DNA from 3 places in the Marinilactibacillus sp. XAAS-LB27 genome. Region 2 is predicted to be linked to each of the others. Evidence: predicted binding sites of a transcription regulator. Region 2 holds the regulator's gene; each other region holds the start of a gene.
The links. The regulator LexA, encoded in region 2, represses DNA repair genes until DNA is damaged. The targets are predictions, from matches to a motif close to CNAACANNTGTTNG.
Positions count from the first base shown of each region.

Region 1: a site for LexA is predicted at 3,408-3,421, ahead of recA (recombinase RecA). Genes of this name have one in related genera too.
Region 3: a site for LexA is predicted at 3,209-3,222, ahead of uvrB (excinuclease ABC subunit UvrB). Genes of this name have one in related genera too.

Region 1 covers NZ_JAYXKP010000009.1:5,908-12,167, reverse strand. Annotated here, with positions in the region: gene rny (ribonuclease Y) at 147-1,712, opposite strand; gene recA (recombinase RecA) at 2,084-3,214, opposite strand; gene VXN63_RS10760 (competence/damage-inducible protein A) at 3,442-4,731, opposite strand; gene pgsA (CDP-diacylglycerol--glycerol-3-phosphate 3-phosphatidyltransferase) at 4,894-5,481, opposite strand; gene VXN63_RS10750 (helix-turn-helix domain-containing protein) at 5,558-6,260, opposite strand, start outside.
Region 2 covers NZ_JAYXKP010000001.1:546,261-552,520, reverse strand. Annotated here, with positions in the region: gene VXN63_RS02675 (adenine phosphoribosyltransferase) at 1-406, shown strand, start outside; gene VXN63_RS02670 (winged helix-turn-helix transcriptional regulator) at 479-814, opposite strand; gene VXN63_RS02665 (LLM class flavin-dependent oxidoreductase) at 929-2,002, shown strand; gene VXN63_RS02660 (NADPH-dependent FMN reductase) at 2,015-2,584, shown strand; gene lexA (transcriptional repressor LexA) at 2,653-3,288, opposite strand; gene VXN63_RS02650 (DUF896 domain-containing protein) at 3,558-3,800, shown strand; gene tkt (transketolase) at 3,928-5,925, shown strand; gene VXN63_RS02640 (YneF family protein) at 6,188-6,260, shown strand, end outside.
Region 3 covers NZ_JAYXKP010000001.1:672,140-678,399, reverse strand. Annotated here, with positions in the region: gene VXN63_RS03250 (DNA internalization-related competence protein ComEC/Rec2) at 1-1,639, shown strand, start outside; gene holA (DNA polymerase III subunit delta) at 1,653-2,699, shown strand; gene rpsT (30S ribosomal protein S20) at 2,869-3,120, shown strand; gene uvrB (excinuclease ABC subunit UvrB) at 3,243-5,228, shown strand; gene pyrR (bifunctional pyr operon transcriptional regulator/uracil phosphoribosyltransferase PyrR) at 5,530-6,075, shown strand.

The sequences.
Region 1 (6,260 bases), on a different contig from region 2:
AGGATAAAATCAAAGTGAATTGATAAAGATCTTTTCCCGTATGTAAGCCTTGGTGACGCACTCGTTCAGTCTCATACTCTGGACATTAACATTAAAAAAAGAAGAACAGCCTTTGCTGTTCTTCTTGAATGATACTGTTCGTTTAATTATTTTGCATATTCAACGGCTCTAGTCTCGCGAATGACCGTTACTTTAATGTGTCCAGGATAGTCCATATCTTCCTCGATTTGTTTACGAACACTTCGTGCCAATTTAGCAGACATACTATCATCTAACTGATCCGGTCTAACGATAATGCGAATTTCTCTACCAGCTTGAATTGCATAACTTTCTTTGACACCTTCAAATCCATTAGAAATTCTTTCAAGATTTTCAAGTCTCTGTAGATAGTTTTCAAGAGATTCGCTTCTAGCGCCTGGTCTCGCTGCAGAAATTGAATCTGCCGCTTCCACCAAGACTGCAATGATTGAGCTCGCTTCAACATCTCCATGATGGGAAGCAATTGCATTAATGACCGTTTCGCTTTCTTGATATTTCATCGCTATTTGAGCACCAATCTCAACGTGAGATCCTTCTACTTCGCTATCCAATGCTTTACCAATGTCGTGCAGTAATCCAGCTCTCTTAGCTAACTGAATATCTTCTCCAAGTTCTGCTGCCATTACGCCAGCGATTTTGGCCACTTCAATTGAATGATTCAAAACATTTTGACCATAGCTTGTTCTAAAGTGTAAGCGCCCGATTATTTTAATGAAATCAGGATGTATTGAGTGAATACCTAAATCAAAAATAGCTTCTTCACCAATTTCTCGGATACGTTCATCCATTTCTTTTCGAGATTTTTCTACTGCTTCCTCGATTCGGCCTGGGTGAATTCGTCCATCTGAAATCAGTTTTTCAAGTGCCATTTTAGCTGTCTCACGACGTATAGGATCAAATCCACTTAATACGACTGCTTCTGGTGTATCATCGATTATTAGATCCATACCTGTCAAGCTCTCAAGCGTACGTATATTACGTCCTTCTCGTCCTATGATACGACCTTTCATATCATCATTCGGTAAGTTTACTACGCTGACAGTTGTTTCGGTAACTTTGTCTGCTGCAGAGCGTTGTATGGCTTGAGTAATTAAGTTTTTGGCTCTACGATCAGCTTCTGATTTCGCTTTGTCTTCATATTGTTTGACCATAATTGCTAATTCACGAGATAATTCTTTTTCTGTTTGAGATAAAACGATTGATTTCGCTTCTTCTTGAGATAAAGCAGCAACAGCTAGTAATTTCTCTTGCTGTTCTGTAATTAAATCCTCAGCTGCTTGCTCCAAGTCTTCAATTGCTTTTTGTCTACTTGTCAAACGATCTTCTCTACTTTGTAAAGAACTTTCTCTCTTGTCTATCGTATTAGCTTTTCGTTCAAGATTGTCTTCTCTCTGGTCCAAACGATTTTCTTGACGTGCTACTTCAGAGCGTCTTTCTTTTAACTCCCATTCTACTTCTGTTCGGTAAGAATGGATTTCCTCTTTGGCCTCTAACAACGCTTCTTTTTTCAAGGTTTCAGCTTCTTTGTTAGCATCTTCTACTATGTTATCCGCTGTTTTTCTTGAATCAGCAAGTCTTTTTTCAAAGCTTTTTTTATTTAAATAAGCTCCTACGAAGATTCCGATGATTAAAGTAACGATAGCGAAGGCTACTGAGTATAAAAGAGTAGTCATTTGGTCACCTCCGTATCATTATTTAGTTTACATTTAATTCATGTATAAAAAAGTCAGGTACTATTTATGTTAAGCAACGACCGTTTTCAATTATTGAGAACGTGCGTCAGTTATAATAAAGTATTTATGATTAACATAATTGTGTAACAGACAATCTAATTTTAAAGGTCTTATGCCTATGTGTCAATACAGTTTGTAGAAAGAGAAGGATTTTAGACCTTTTTGTTGAAAAATCGTTTAAAAGAACTTCATTCGTACATACTTCAATCAGCTGAAGTTTTCTTTTTTTAGCACGATACAATCAAAATATAACCAAAAAGCACCACACAAATAAAGAATTTGTGTGGTGCTTCACTTCACTTTAAAAAGAATTAAACATCTAAAGTCTCAGAGTCAGATTCTGTTTCACTTTCATTCCCTGTTTCTTCTGATCCTATAACATCGGGACTTTCTTCAAGTTTAATGACACCAGCGTCGCCACTTAACTTGTTAACAAACTCGATATCTTCTTCACTACCAATATCGTAAGCAACACGAACTCTTTTTTCAATTTCGAGGCGCATTTCAGGGTGATCTGTAAGATATTGTTTTGAGTTCTCACGACCCTGTCCAATTCTTTCTTCACCGTATGAGTACCATGCACCAGCTTTATCAATAATCTCAGCATCAGAGCCCATATCTACTAGTTCTCCAACTTGAGAAATACCTTCACCATACATAATATCTACTAACGCTACTTTAAATGGCGGTGCAACCTTGTTTTTAACAACTTTGATTTTAGTTTTATTACCTGTCATATCTTTACCAGACTTGATGGCTTCACTACGACGTACTTCTAATCTAACTGTAGCGTAGAACTTCAACGCACGTCCCCCTGGAGTCGTCTCAGGGCTACCAAACATAACACCGACTTTTTCACGAATCTGATTGATAAATAGCGCAATTGTTTTTGTTTTGTTGATTGATCCAGATAGTTTACGAAGAGCTTGTGACATCAAACGTGCTTGAAGACCAACGTGAGAAGCACCCATTTCTCCGTCAATTTCAGCTCGAGGTACTAGTGCTGCTACAGAGTCAATAACAACCATGTCCACTGCACCACTTGAAACAAGTGCATCTGCAATCTCTAATGCTTGTTCACCTGTATCTGGCTGAGAAAGTAATAATTCATCTATGTCTACACCTAAGGCACGTGCATATTTAGGATCTAGTGCATGCTCAGCATCTATAAATGCCGCAATACCACCATGAGCTTGTATAGAAGCAATTGCATGTAAAGCAACTGTTGTTTTACCAGAACTCTCTGGTCCGTACACTTCGATAATACGTCCACGAGGATACCCGCCTATACCTAACGCAACATCTAACGCAAGAGAACCACTTGGTACGGTTTTAACTTGAGTATCGATTTTTTCGCCCATTTTCATAATGGACCCTTTACCGAAATTCTTCTCAATCTTGCTTAGTGCTGCATCTAGTGCTTTTCTACGATCATCTGTCATTAATATATTCTCCTCCTATTGATTCAGGACTTAATTTTGATATACTTTTAAGCTTACTACTACTATTTAACCTACACATTTATTGCTTTTTTATAGACTAATCCTCTTTTGAATCTAGTCTATTTATAGCAAACGTGCATTCTCTACTACTCTATTATTTTACTGTTTTTCTGAACAAAAAGCAAGCTTAAATCGAACATTTATTCGCAATAAATGCACTTTCCATTTTATGCTCTTTCGTCGTTATCATTCATGTAAAATACTTTTTCTTGTATTGTAAGACCCAGCAATGATCGACGAACAAGATTTAAAGCATTCAATACTGCAAGATTTCTGTTATTATCTCGGTCTCTTTTAAAGTGAAAGTGCTTTGCAAAAGTTGTTTGTCCTTTATGTGCAATTCCTATCCAGACAATTCCCGCTTCTTTACCTTCTAGGGGATGAGGCCCTGCTACGCCTGTTAGAGATACTGCAATATCTGCATCAAATTTTTCTAGAGCTTTCTCAGCCATTTCTACTGCACACTCAGCACTCACCACGCCATACGTGTCAATCGTTTCATTTGAGACGCCAAGAGCCTGATGTTTCTTTTCAGAACTGTAAACTACGATTCCGCCATCAAGTACTGAACTGGCACCTTGTTCACTCGCAATACAACTTAAAAAGGCCCCTCCGGTCAAGCTTTCAGCAGCAGTAATCTTTTTACTTTGTTCAAATAAAAGCGACTGAACAACGTAAGAAAGGGTGTGATCTCCATATCCGTAAATGTAATCACCAATTTTAGCTTTTATTGCTTCTTCTACTTCTGTAATCATCTTTTCGCACTCGTCTTCAGTCTTTCCTTTAGCAGTTATCCTAACTTTTGATTCTCCGTTAGAAGCATAAATAGCAATAGTAGGATTGGATTGTTCCTTAATTATACTATCTAATTGCTCTGCTACTTGAGCTTCTGTCAGACCAAACAATCTAATCATTCTAGAGACTAATTTTTGATTTTCTTGTTCCAGTTCAATCAGTCTATTTTTAAGATAGTTTTCGACCATAGGTTTGAGTTCACTTGGTGGTCCAGGAAGCATAACATAAGCTCGATTATCTTTTTCTAAGAATACCCCTACTGCTAATCCATCGTCGTTTAGCAAGGGCTCTGAACCTTCTAGTATAAGCGCCTGAAGTCGATTGTTTTCTGGCATTTTGAAATCGCTATCTCTATGGCGTTCAATAATTTTTTCTTCTGTTTCTTCATGTATGACCATATTTAAGCCTAGATGCTTTGATACCACTGATTTTGTTATGTCATCTTCAGTAGGTCCAAGACCTCCTGTCAGTATGATCGTATCTACTCTAGATTCGGCTACTTTAATCGCTTCAGCTAGCCTTTCAGCATTGTCTCCCACAGTTACCTGATGATAAATCTCAATACCAAGAGAAGATAATTCTTTAGATAAATAGGCAGCGTTCGAATTAATCACCTGTCCCATTAATAATTCTGTTCCAACGGTAATAATTTCAGCTTTCATACTACTCCTCCTACATATAAATACTGTTTGATTAATCTTAATCTAATTTTTTTAGATAGCATATTTTGATTTTATCATATTAAATTTCAGAATACCGCTTCAAGGATTAAAAAAAAGCGTGCGCAATCCTTTAAGATCACACACGCCTTATTCAAATGTCTATCAACTACTGAAGGTTCCTTTGAAAAAATGTCTCGCATTGTAAAAATAGTCAAATCCAGAATATAAAGTGAAAATTAGACAAATATATAATAGAATTGTCGCAACGGGGATACCTGTCCAATTGAAAGGGAAATTACTCAACAAGAGAAAAATAATAGCAAGCATCTGCGTATTAGTTTTCACTTTACCTGGCCAAGATGCAGCCAATACCGTTCCACCTTGTTCAACTAATAATAGTCTCAAGCCCGTAACCGCCAGTTCTCTACATACTATAACCGCTACAACCCATGCGGGAGCCATATTTAACTGAACTAATAAAATCAGTGCTGTCATAACCAGCATTTTATCTGCCAGTGGATCTGCAAATTTCCCAAAGTTTGATACAATGTTCATTTTCCTTGCAAGATAACCGTCCAACCAATCAGTGAAACTGGCAACAGCGAAAACAATCGTCGCAATCAATAGCTTAACTTCAATAGAAGAATTTAAGATTTCTAAAGTTCCTAAATCTATAGGCATAACCACTAGTACGATAAATATCGGAATCATGAAGATTCTAAGCATCGTTAGTTTATTCGGTAAATTCATAGTTTCCTCCTAGACATTCAAATGAAAGACCAGGGTTAATGGAATTAACTCGGTCTTTCTCTGAAAAAGCATTCTATTATTGCTCGAAGTTAAAAATCAGATCTTGTTTAACAGCATTCGCCGATTCCGGTGCATACTCTACAGATTGTCCACTTAATTGAACAGTTGTGACAGCAGCATTTCCAATCACGACAGCTACAGTCTCTACATCTTCCGGTAAGTCTGTAGAGATAGATTCTCCGCCAGACAGAAGCGCTTGCTGATCTGTTGTACCATCTACAGTGATACTAACCCATGAATCTCCACCTTCAGCATTCAAAGTCAGACTCTTATCATCCGGTAATGGGCCGGATACACTGTAAGTCGTCGTACCACCAGTACTCGACTCTTGCGCAATAGTGAATGGATCTTCTGGTTCTGGTTCTGGTTCTGGTTCTGGTTCTGGTTCTTCTTCAGTATCCTCATCATCAGCCGGAGCCTCTGGTTGAGTATTCTCCGCATCTTCATTACTTTCGACATTCACATTATCATTCTGTGCACTTTCGTCTTGATTCACAGATGAGTTATTATTATTGGAGTTGCTACTAACGGCTATATAAAAAGCCAATGCAATACCTAGAACTAATAATATAATCAAAATTGTCGGTAAACTATCTTGGATGGTACTCATCATGCCATTTTCTTTAGGCTTTGTTCTAGTCTGTGTTGTTCTAACTTGCTCAGTGATTTCTTCACTCTTAGGTGTTGGAATATCAGAATGATCCTTTAACAGTTGTTCT
Region 2 (6,260 bases):
GACTCAAAAAATCGTAGAATATGCTAAAGATAAAGAAGTAGACATGATTGTTGGACCAGAGGCAAGAGGCTTTATTGTTGGATGTCCTGTAGCTTTTGAATTAGGGATAGGCTTTGCCCCATGTCGTAAAAAAGGCAAACTACCTAGAAAAACCATTGAAGTGAGTTATGGTTTGGAATATGGTAGTGATGTCCTTCAACTACACGAAGACTCAATCAAACCTGGACAAAAGGTTTTAGTATGTGATGACCTGTTAGCTACTGGTGGAACAATTGCTGCTACGATAGAGCTTGTTGAAAAACTTGGTGGCGAAGTTGTTGGAACAGCATTCTTTATCGAATTGAAAGACCTTAATGGTCGAGAGAAAATTAAAGGTTACGATATCTTCACTTTAATGGAATACTAAAATAAAAAAAGTACTGTACTTGTCTTAAGACTGAAAGTTGAAATCAGTCTATGACAGTACAGTACTTTTTTATCAATTTTCAAGTAATTTCTTTTTGTGTGCATTTCCCCATTGATGGAGAGCATCAAGAATGGGTTCCAACGTTCTACCATAGGCAGTGACGGAATACTCCACCCTAGGGGGAACTTCTGGAAAAACTTCTCTGGTTATAATCAGTTGAGATTCCAATTCACGTAATTGCTTAGTTAACATTTTTTGTGTGATTTCCGGAATGGCTCTCTTAATTTCGCTGAAACGCATTGGACTGGTATGCATTAAATTCAATAAAATAACAGGGGTCCATTTACCAAATAAGATGTCTAAAGGTTCATTTACTTTGCAATGTTCTGGTTCTAGATCAGATATCATCTGTACACCTCCATTAGTATATTAAGTATACTATAGCACTATAAAGTACCTACTTCAATAGATAAAGAATCATGTTATAATTAACTTACTAATTATAAGAGGAATGATACATTTATGATCAACAATCGAATTTTACCAAAAATTGATGAAAGTAAAGGGCTTGAGTTTGGCTTATACACACTTGGAGACCATTTACCAAATCCACATACTGGAAAAAGAATTTCTGCTCAACAAAGAATCAAAGAGATTATAGAGACGGCTGTACTAGCTGATGAAGCTGGGATAGATATTTTTCAACTTGGGGAATCTCACCAAGATCATTTTGTATCGCAAGCACATATGATCATTTTATCGGCTATAGCACAAGCTACAAATCAGATCAAAATATCATCAGGATCAACAATTATCAGTACGTCTGATCCGGTCCGTGTTTTTGAAGATGCCGCAACAATCGATCTATTATCTAATGGTCGTATGGAAATCGTAGCGGGTCGTGCTTCAAGAGTAGGCTTATACGATTTGCTAGGATATGATCTTAGAGACTATGAAGCGTTATTTGAAGAAAAGTTTAACTTATTACTAGGAATCAATGAAAATGAAAGGTTGAGTTGGAAAGGGGAATACCGTGCACCTCTAAATGATGCACACGTTATACCTAGACCAGATAACGACCAGAATGGTCTACCAATATGGAGAGCAGTGGGAGGCTCTTATGCTTCTGCACAAAAAGCGGGATTAATGGGTGTTCCAATGTATCAAGCGCACTTGGGAGGACCGGCATCTGAATTCAAGAAACCGATTGATCTTTACAGAGAAACAGCTGCCGAAGCTGGGTACGATATTAAAACATTACCAGTAGCAACAGCAGGCTTCTTTTATGCTAGTACGAATAAAATGGACGCCTTCCGAGAATACTATCCTCACGTTAATGAAGGAATGAAAAAAACAAATGGACAAGGATTTCCTAAGCAAGCATTTGCTCACGGACAAGACTACAGAAGTGTCATCAATGTAGGAGACCCAGAATTAATTATTGAAAAAATACTTTATCAGCATGAATTATTCGGAAATCAACGCTACATTGCCCAACTGGATTTTGGTGGTGTTACTATGGATGATATTAAGAAAAATATTGACATTATTGGTGAGAAAATCTTACCAGCGATTAGAAAGCACACTAAAAAATAAGGAGTAGATTAGATGAATATCGTCGTATTAGCAGGTTCAAACGTCGGGGAGAAGTCTTCTATAGTGGCTAATAAAGTCATGGCTGAACTTGAAGTAAAGTATGGCGGAGATCATATGTATTCGCTATTGGATTTAAAAGATTATGAGATGCAATTTAGTGATGGAAGAAATTATCTTGATTATACTGGGGATAATAAACTGATCACAGAAACCATTATGGCAGCAGATATCCTTATTATCGCGACACCGATATTCCAAGCATCCATACCTGCTGTATTGAAAAACGTCTTTGATTTACTACCACAAAGCGCTTTACAAAATAAAGTTTCGGCAATCATTGCAACAGCAGGGTCAAATAGACATTATTTAATACCTGAGCAGCAACTTAAGCCTATCCTCAGCTATATGAAATCTAATATTGTACCAAATTATGTTTTCTTGTTGGATACAGACTATACAGCTGGAAAAATTAATAATGACGATATTCATTTCAGACTTGAAAAACTCATTGAGGATACAGTTATACTTGCAACCGCCTATAAAGGAATTTGGGGAGCACAAGAAGAAGCATACGGATTCTAAAAAAAGGCAGCCATGACTATGAAGTGTTTTACCTTCACAGCATGACTGCCTTTTCGTTTTAACCTATTCTAGTAGATATGTGATCTGTATAAAGAAACAACTTTACCTAAGATAGAGACATCAGATAATATAATCGGATCCATCGTATCATTTTCTGGTTGAAGGCGAATATAACCTTGTTCTTTATAGAATCTTTTGCACGTTGCTTCTTCATCATCAGTCATTGCAATAACGACGTCACCATTTTGAGCGGATTCTTGTTTTCTGACGATGACTTGGTCACCATCAAAAATTCCAGCATTAATCATACTGTTACCACGAATGGTCAACATGAAAAGATTACCTTTATCAATTTCTAAGTCATTAGGAATTGGAAAATAATCCGTTGCTTCTTCAACGGCTAAGATAGGTTCTCCGGCGGTAACAACACCTAATAATGGAATATGATTTTCAAATTCATCAATTCCAATTTTAATCAAACCTTCTTTAGTGAATTCAATTGCTCTTGGTTTTGAAGGATCTCTCAAGATAAAGCCATTCTTTTCTAGTCTAGCTAAATGGCCATGCACAGTAGAAGTGGAAGATAATTCAGTGGCAGATCCAATTTCTCGAACAGTAGGTGGATATCCTCTTTTGTTTACTTGTTCATGAATATAACGTAAAATTTCGATTTGTTTTTCGCCTTTACGGCCTCTAGTAGTCATATTGTAACACCTCATCCCTTCAAATTGTCGTTTAAATTAAGTATAATAATAGTCTAGTGTATGATTCAGTGAATAAGAGTTCACAATGTTCGTAAACTTTAGTAAAATTATATCATATACCGAACATCTAATCAAACGAATGTTCGAAATAAGCTTGGATTTCCCTAGGAAATTAGATTCTTAAGCACATTTGTATTACAATGGTTGTTCGCAATAGGATGCACTAAAAGAAAAAGTATAGGCTAGAAAGCCTAATAGGAGGATATAAAATGTTAGCAAAAGACCAATTAGATAGAATTAATGAGTTAGTTAGAAAACAAAGAAGCGAAGGTTTGACACAGGAAGAAGTAACTGAGCAGAAAGATCTTAGAGAAAAATACATTAAAGCTTTTAGATCTGGTATGAGAAATCATATAGAAGGAATGAAAATTGTAGATCCAGATGGTCAAGACGTTACCCCAGAAAAACTTAAAGGGATTCAAAAAGATAAAGGAATCCATAATAGAGACTAATCTCCTTCCAAATAAAGACGTACGGACAAATTTACGAATGTTCTATGAAAGCGTTGAATAAAACTAATATAAATAGTACAATGATTAGGAGCGTTACCACTTTTAGCAATAGGAAGGAATGAGTTACTTGTTTGATAAAACTGATCAAATGGCTGTAGATACAATTCGAACTCTTAGTATTGACGGCGTTCAAAAAGCAAATTCTGGACACCCTGGATTACCAATGGGTGCTGCACCAATGGCTTACACACTATGGACACGTCACTTGAATGTTAATCCGAAAAATTCGAAATGGTTCGATCGCGATCGCTTTGTTTTGTCTGCTGGACACGGATCAATGTTACTTTATAGCTTATTGCATTTAGCAGGTTATGATGTAACAGTTGATGATTTGAAGAATTTCCGTCAGCTAGATAGTCGTACACCAGGACACCCTGAAGTACACTATACTGACGGTGTTGAAGCAACGACTGGTCCTTTAGGACAAGGCGTAGCGAATGCAGTAGGTATGGCTATGGCAGAAGCGCACTTGGCTTCAACCTATAATCAGGGAGACCACAACATCGTTGATCACTACACATATGCACTATGTGGAGATGGTGATTTAATGGAAGGCGTATCTCAAGAAGCGGCTTCTCTAGCAGGACACCTTAAATTAGGTAAAATGATCATGCTTTATGATTCCAACGACATTTCTTTGGATGGGCCTACTTCAAAAGCTTTCACCGAAAACGTTGGGAAACGTTTTGAAGCTTATGGTTGGGAACATATTCTTGTTGAAGATGGTAACGATTTGGACGCTATTGATAAAGCCATTACGGCTGCAAAAGAATCAACTGATAAACCAACTTTAATTGAAGTTAAAACTGTTATCGGCTTTGGTGCTCCTAATGCAGGAACACACACTGTTCACGGCGCTCCTCTTGGGGCCGAAGGTGTAACAGCTGCTAAAAAAGCGTATGGATGGGAAGGCGAAGACTTCTTTGTACCAGAAGAAGTTGCCAAACGATTCAAAGAGCTTATGGTCGATAAAGGCCAAACAGCAGAAGAGAATTGGAACAAAGCGCTTGAAGATTATACAAGTACACACTCAGAACTAGCTGAGAAATTCAAATTAGCATTAAGTGGAGAACTACCAGAAAACTGGGATGAATCATTGCCAGTCTATTCTGTAGAAGACAGCGCTTCTGCTACGCGAGCAACGAGTGGAGAAGTATTGAACGCACTATCTGATTCAATTCCAAATCTTTGGGGTGGATCTGCTGACTTATCAGGCTCTAATAATACTATGATGAAAAATCAGACTGATTTTGAACCAGGTCATTATGAAGGAAGAAATATCTGGTATGGTGTTAGAGAATTTGCTATGACAGCGGCCTTGAACGGTATCTTATTACACGGAGGAACGAAGTCTTACGTAGGTACATTCTTCGTATTCAGTGATTACCTTCGCCCAGCTGTTCGTCTTGCTGCACTTTCAAAAATCCCGGCAATCTATGTATTGACACATGATTCAGTTGCTGTAGGAGAAGACGGCCCAACACACGAACCCGTTGAACAATTGTCTAGTTTTAGAGGTATGCACAACCTTTCTCTAATCAGACCAGCTGATGGTAATGAAGTAGCGGCTGCTTGGGAGATTGCTTTGAAATCTACTGACAGACCGACTATGCTGGTATTGACTCGTCAAAACTTACCTGTTTTAACAAACTCTAAAGAAATGGCTAGAGAAAATGTTAAAAAAGGTGCGTATGTTATTTCACCTGCTGAAAGCGAAACGCCAGAAGGTATTTTAATTGCTACAGGTTCTGAAGTCGCATTAGCGATTGAAGCGCAAAAAGAATTAAGAGCACAAGGTAAAAACGTTTCTGTTGTTTCTATGCCAAGTACAGACTTGTTCGATATGCAATCTGCTGAGTACAAAGAATCTGTACTGCCTGCTTCAGTAACAAAACGTATCTCTATCGAAATGGGATCTTCATTTGGATGGGATCGTTATACTGGGACTTACGGTAAGAGTGTCGCAATCGATAAGTTTGGTGCAAGTGGTAATGGACCAGCTGTCGTGGAGTCTTATGGCTTCACATCAGATAACGTTGTTCAAACATATCTATCATTAGGCTAATGAAGACAACAAATTAAACTAATAGAGATCAAGATTAGTTTCTACTTTGAAGAAGAGAAAGGCTGCTGCCTTTCTCTTCTTTTATATGAGTAGTTAAAAATGTCCTATTTGAGTGTTTTGAAATTTAAAATTCACTTTTGGTTTATTTTTCTGTCTAAGTTGTGTAGAATAGTTGAGTGAGTGTTTCGAATCATACTAGCTTTAATAGAAGCCCAAAAGATGATTTTGAATATACTAGAACGTATAGAAAGGAGTTAATGAAATGAATACAGGACTAGCAATACTTTTAATAATCCTAGCTTTAATTGGTGGACTGGTTGGAGGATTCTTCATAT
Region 3 (6,260 bases), 130 kb from region 2:
CCAATTTATGATTGCCTTAATAAGAAATGGTTTACTAAAATGCGGATTAACAAAAGAGACAACAGCTATCTGGCTACTCGTATTCTTGCCCATTTATGGATATCTTTCTGGATTTGGAGTCAGTGTGTTTCGAGCCATTGTACAAGCTTTGATTGCTACAGTGTTTACACTACTAAAGCATCCATCGTCGTCACTGGATAATTGGGCATTAACATTGATGTTGGCAATACTGATTGATCCTTATCAAATTTATTCTGCTGGTTTTCAGTTAAGTTATCTACTGAGTTGTCTGTTGATTTTACTTTCAAATCAGAAAAATATTCAGTCGATGTCACCCTTAAAGCAAATGATTGTATTGAACTGCACGCTCTCAATTGTGAGTATTCCAGTACTATCTTTTCATTTCTTTGAATTTTCTTGGATTGTTATTCTACTGAATTTCTTTTTTATTCCACTATTCTCTTATTTGCTGTTGCCGTTATTGGTGAGTTTGTTTATTGTGGGTATCTTAATCAGTAAGTGGACATTATTTGAGTGGATTAATACTATTTCAGATCAATTACTGAGTGGCATAGAACTAGGTGTCAAACTTTTGAGCGAAAGCTATGATTTTTCTTTTGTAGTCGGTAGACTGTCAGTAGTCGGCATGATTTTTTTAAGCTTAGGTATCATAATGTTGTTGATCTCTTTAGAAAAAAATAGAGGTTATAGTAAGAAGGGTATGATCCTAGTTGGATGTCTTTTGTTTTTTGTAGGATTATTTTCAGAACAATTGTCGCCTGTTGGCAAAGTTATGATGATAGACATTGGTCAAGGAGATGCACTGTTGATCAAACAGCCATTTGGTAAAGGCAATTATTTGATTGACACTGGTGGACTAGTGGAATGGAAATCAGTAGAAGAGTGGAGAAAAAAAGAAACACCTTTTGCAGTAGGGGAAGATATTGTCTTACCGACTATAAAATCGCAAGGTGTAAACAGACTTCATCAAATTTATCTTTCACATGCTGATGCTGACCATATTGGAGCTCTTGAAGAAATCATTCAAGATATACAGACACAAGAAATTTTAGCTACTCAGTCGACCTTTTTGGATCCATCACTTGAAGCATTGATGCCAGAGTTCAAAAAACGAAAGATTCAACTCACTGTTTTAAGTAGGGACCTAGAAAGTGCCTTGGGTCCTGGGTTGAAAGTCATTTATCCGGATCATAATATAAATGTAAAAGAAAATCAAAATAAAAACGAGGCTTCATTGGTCTTGTATGGTAAAATCGGTCGATACAGGTGGTTATTCACAGGAGATCTTGAAGCGAACGGAGAAGATGAACTTATCCGAACTTATCCAAACTTAACAGTGGATATTTTGAAGGTAGCTCACCATGGAAGTTTGACTTCTTCACAAGAAACTTTTTTAGATTCTTTGGAACCGAAAATAGGGTGGATTTCGAGCGGTGTGAACAACGTCTATGGACATCCAAACCCTGAAGTGTTGAATCGATTAGAAGATAGAGCAATCGATTTTTACAGAACAGACCTAAAAGGAGCCGTCCTGTACGAATATTATGCTTTCCCCTTTATTAACCTTAATGATGATCGTATGATACAAGTAATACCTCATCATGATGATACAAATTAGTGAGGAGCTCAGGATGATTGAGTTAAAAAAACAAATCAAAGCAATAGAAAATAAAACATACTCAGCCGTTTATCTGGTTCAGGGAACGGAACAATATCTAAGTGAGAAGGTGAAATTTGCGTTTATCAATTCAGTATTGGATGATGAAGTTTCTGAGTTCAATTTTGGCCAGTTCGATATGAGAGAAACAACGATTGATGTAGCTTTACAGGAGGCTGAATCCTTTCCATTCTTTGGAGATAAAAGGCTTGTCTTTGTACAGTCTCCTTATTTCTTAACTGGTAAAACGATAACCAATGGCCCCGATCACGATATGAGTTATCTTGAATCCTATCTAGGAAATCCATCTGATTTTTCAGTACTAGTTATATTTGCAGCTTATGAAAAACTGGATAAACGAAAAAAAATAACTAAAACCCTGCTGAAGCAAGCTGAAATCATCAATATTGAGCCGCTAAATGAAAAATCCGTTTACGATCTTGTGAAGTCTACATGTGAGACTGAAGGATATTCTATTGATTCGGATGCACTAGATAAACTGATTCAGCTCACTGATCGGAATCTTTCCAAAAGTATGACTGAATTAGATAAACTGATGATTTATCATCATCAAGATAAACAGATCAACTTATCTACGGTGGAGCAACTAGTTCCTAAAACACTTGAACAGAACATTTTTGAATTAAATGATTTGGTGCTGAGTAAAAAGGTTCAGGAGTCCGTTGAACTTTATCAGGATCTGTTGACGCAAAAAGAAGACCCAATTAAAATAATAGCGTTGATGATCGGTCAATTTCGATTGTTACTTCAAGTGAAAATTTTGAGAAGAAAAGGTTACCAGCAAGCTGACATTGCAAAAATCTTAAAAGTACATCCTTTCAGGGTGAAACTTGCACTGCAAAAAGAAAAGAAATTTGAACAGAAGATACTCTCTAAAGCCCATCACCATCTTATAGATGCAGACTATTTAATCAAATCAGGTAAAGTAAATCCAGAGCTTCAAGTTGAACTATTTATTTTGAAATTTTCTGATGATCAGTCACATTTACAAGTAAACTAAATAAGTTTCTGCATGAAATATTGCAAAAACGATTCGTATCATGTAGAATGGAGAATGTTGAAAAACAACTGAATAGAGAAGGTTTCATTCGATGAAAAACGAACAGAAATGTACGTTTTATAGTGAATGAACTGGATTTAAAGAAATTTTATAAAGGAGTGTTTTCAGAATGCCAAATATGGTACAAGCTATTAAACGTCAGCGTCAAGATACTAAAAAGAATGCTAACAACGTTGCGCAAGTGTCAGCTATGCGTAGCACTAAGAAAAAATATTTAACTGCGGTTGAAGCTGGACAAGATAACTCAGCTGAATTATTTAAAACAGCTGCTAAAGCTATCGACCAAGCAGCGTCTAAAGGATTAATCCACAAGAATAAAGCTGCTCGCGACAAGTCTCGTTTATCTAAAAAATTAGGTTAATGACCTTAAGTTCGTATAAAAAGTTCTTCTTTCAGACATCAGTCTAAAGGAGAACTTTTTTTGACCTTTTGTGGTATTATTATTAATACGAATGTATGTTTAGGTTTAGGAGGAAATAAAGAATGTCTGAGAATCAATTTAAGTTACAATCTGTCTATGAGCCAAGTGGAGATCAGCCAGAGGCAATCAAAAAACTCGTTAAAGGAATCAAAGAAGGTCAGAAAGAACAAGTCTTACTAGGGGCTACGGGTACTGGAAAAACATTTACGATGTCGAACGTTATCCAGCAAGTCAATAAACCGACTCTTGTTATTGCACACAACAAGACACTTGCGGGACAATTATATTCAGAATTCAAAGAGTTCTTTCCTGACAATGCGGTAGAATACTTTGTAAGTTATTATGATTATTATCAACCAGAAGCTTATGTCCCTTCAACCGATACATTTATTGAAAAAGATGCATCAGTAAACGATGAAATAGATAAATTAAGACATTCGGCTACTAGTTCACTATTAGAAAGAAGAGACGTGATCGTAGTTGCTTCTGTTTCTTGTATCTATGGACTTGTAAATCCCAAAGATTACGCAGAACATGTATTGTCTCTTAGATCAGGCATGGAGATCAGCCGAGATGCTGTACTCAGAAGATTAGTTGATATGCAATTCGAAAGAAATGATATCGACTTTCAACGAGGTAGATTCCGTGCTCGAGGAGATATTGTTGAGATATTCTTAGCTTCTAGAGAAAGTGAAGCGATCAGAGTCGAATTTTTCGGAGATGAAATTGAACGGATAAGAGAAGTGGATGTACTAACAGGAGAGGTTAAAGCAGATCTTTCACATGTGGCTGTTTTCCCAGCTACCCACTTTGTTTCAAATGACGAACAGACGAGATCAGCAATCGAGTCCATAAAAGATGAATTAGGTGGAAGACTAGAAGAGCTGAAAGAAGATAACAAGTTACTTGAAGAACAGCGTTTAGAGCAGCGGACGAATTATGATATTGAAATGCTGATGGAAATGGGTTATTGTTCAGGGATTGAGAATTATTCTAGACATATGGATGGAAGAAAGCCGGGAGAGTCTCCGTATACATTACTTGATTTCTTTCCAAAAGATTCACTTTTCATCGTGGATGAGTCTCATATTTCAATGCCGCAGATTCGAGGCATGTATAATGGAGACCGTGCAAGGAAACAACAACTTGTAGAACACGGCTTCAGATTGCCAAGTGCATTGGATAACAGACCGCTTCGTCTGGAAGAGTTTGAAGAAAGAGTTCCTCAAATTACCTATATCTCTGCCACACCAGCAGATTATGAAATGGAACGGTCAACTCAAATTGTTGAGCAAATTATCCGACCTACAGGACTTCTTGATCCAATTATTGAGATCAGACCGATCAAAGGACAGATCGATGACTTAATTGAAGAGATCAATCTACGAATAGAAAGAAATGAAAGAGTCTTTATTACGACACTAACGAAGAAAATGTCTGAAGATTTGACCGACTATCTAAAAGAAGTTGGGATCAAAGTTCAGTACCTTCACAGTGATATCAAGACCCTCGAGCGAACACAAATTATCAGAGATTTGCGTATAGGTAAATTTGACGTACTAATCGGAATCAACTTGCTTCGAGAGGGGTTAGATGTACCAGAAGTTTCAATGGTTGCGATCCTTGACGCAGATAAAGAAGGTTTCCTTAGAAGTACGCGTTCTTTGATACAGACAATGGGACGTGCTGCGCGTAATGAGAATGGTCGAGTCATCTTGTATGCTGATAAACGAACAGACTCAATGAATAGAGCGATTGAAGAAACTGAGCGTAGACGTGAAATTCAAGAAGAATATAACCGTGTTCATGGGATTACCCCAATGACGATCAAGAAAGAAGTACGAGATCTTATCAAGATTTCTACAATTATCGAAGACGGGGAAGACTTGACAGAAGATACGTTCAAACAACTTTCGAGAGAAGAAAGAAGAGAACTAATCGAGACAATGGAACTCGAAATGAAACAAGCTGCGAAAGAGCTGGACTTCGAGAAAGCAGCTCAGCTTCGTGATGTGGTTCTGGAAATTAAAACGAAATTTCCTAAGTGATCAACAGAAGACTGTTGACTTTTGTTTAAAAGACCTGTAGAGTAAATGAAAAGTTAATAGATATCCTTTAACAAGTAGTCCTGTGAGGCTAATAAGGAGCAGAATTTTCATTGAGAGCAGTAGTTATAAGCTTTTAGTGGAGATTCACAGGTGAAGTGTATCTTCATCTTTAAACCTAACAAATCATTAGGAAGCTCTCTTATCGCACAAGGATAAGAGAGCTTTTTTGTCTGTTGGCGTTCATATGTTGCTTCGATTCGGATCATTAACGAAAAGTAAAAACAAATTTGGAGGAGTCAATATGCAGAACAGTCAGGAAATAGAAGTAATCAATGAAGTCGCAATCAAAAGAGCTTTGACGAGAATTACTTACGAAATCATTGAAAAAAATAAGGGAATTGACAACTTAGTTCTTCTTGGTGTAAAAACAAGAGGCGTATTCCTCGCTCAACGCATTGCTCAAAGAATTGAACAATTAGAAGGACATAAAGTTGAAATCGGAGAGTTAGATATTTCTAATTACCGTGATGATCATAAAAATGAAACAACGACCATTCCGGCACCGGATATTGCTACTTCGATCGAAAACAAGCAAGTCGTAATTGTAGACGATGTGTTATATACAGGTCGTACAATACGTGCAGCATTAGATGCAGTTATTGATAGCGGTAGACCGAAAAGAATTTATCTTGCTGTGTTGATTGACCGTGGACATAGAGAGTTACCGATAAGAGCCGATTTTGTAGGGAAAAATATTCCAACCGCTAACGATGAGTCAATTCAAGTCTGTTTAAAAGAAGTCGATGACAAAGATACTGTTACAATCATCAAACCAACTAAATCATAAGTGAACTTTAAAAAGTAGTCCAGAGAGGCACTAAAGGTCACTGAGGAATCCATTAGAAGGATTGAAGAAGCTATCACACTTGTGAAAGATTCTTTACCAGATTAATGGAAGCAGACTATCCTCAGACCTGACGCGCATCTGGCTCAGGTCTTTTTTTGTAAATAAAATCAAAAAAGAGAGGAACT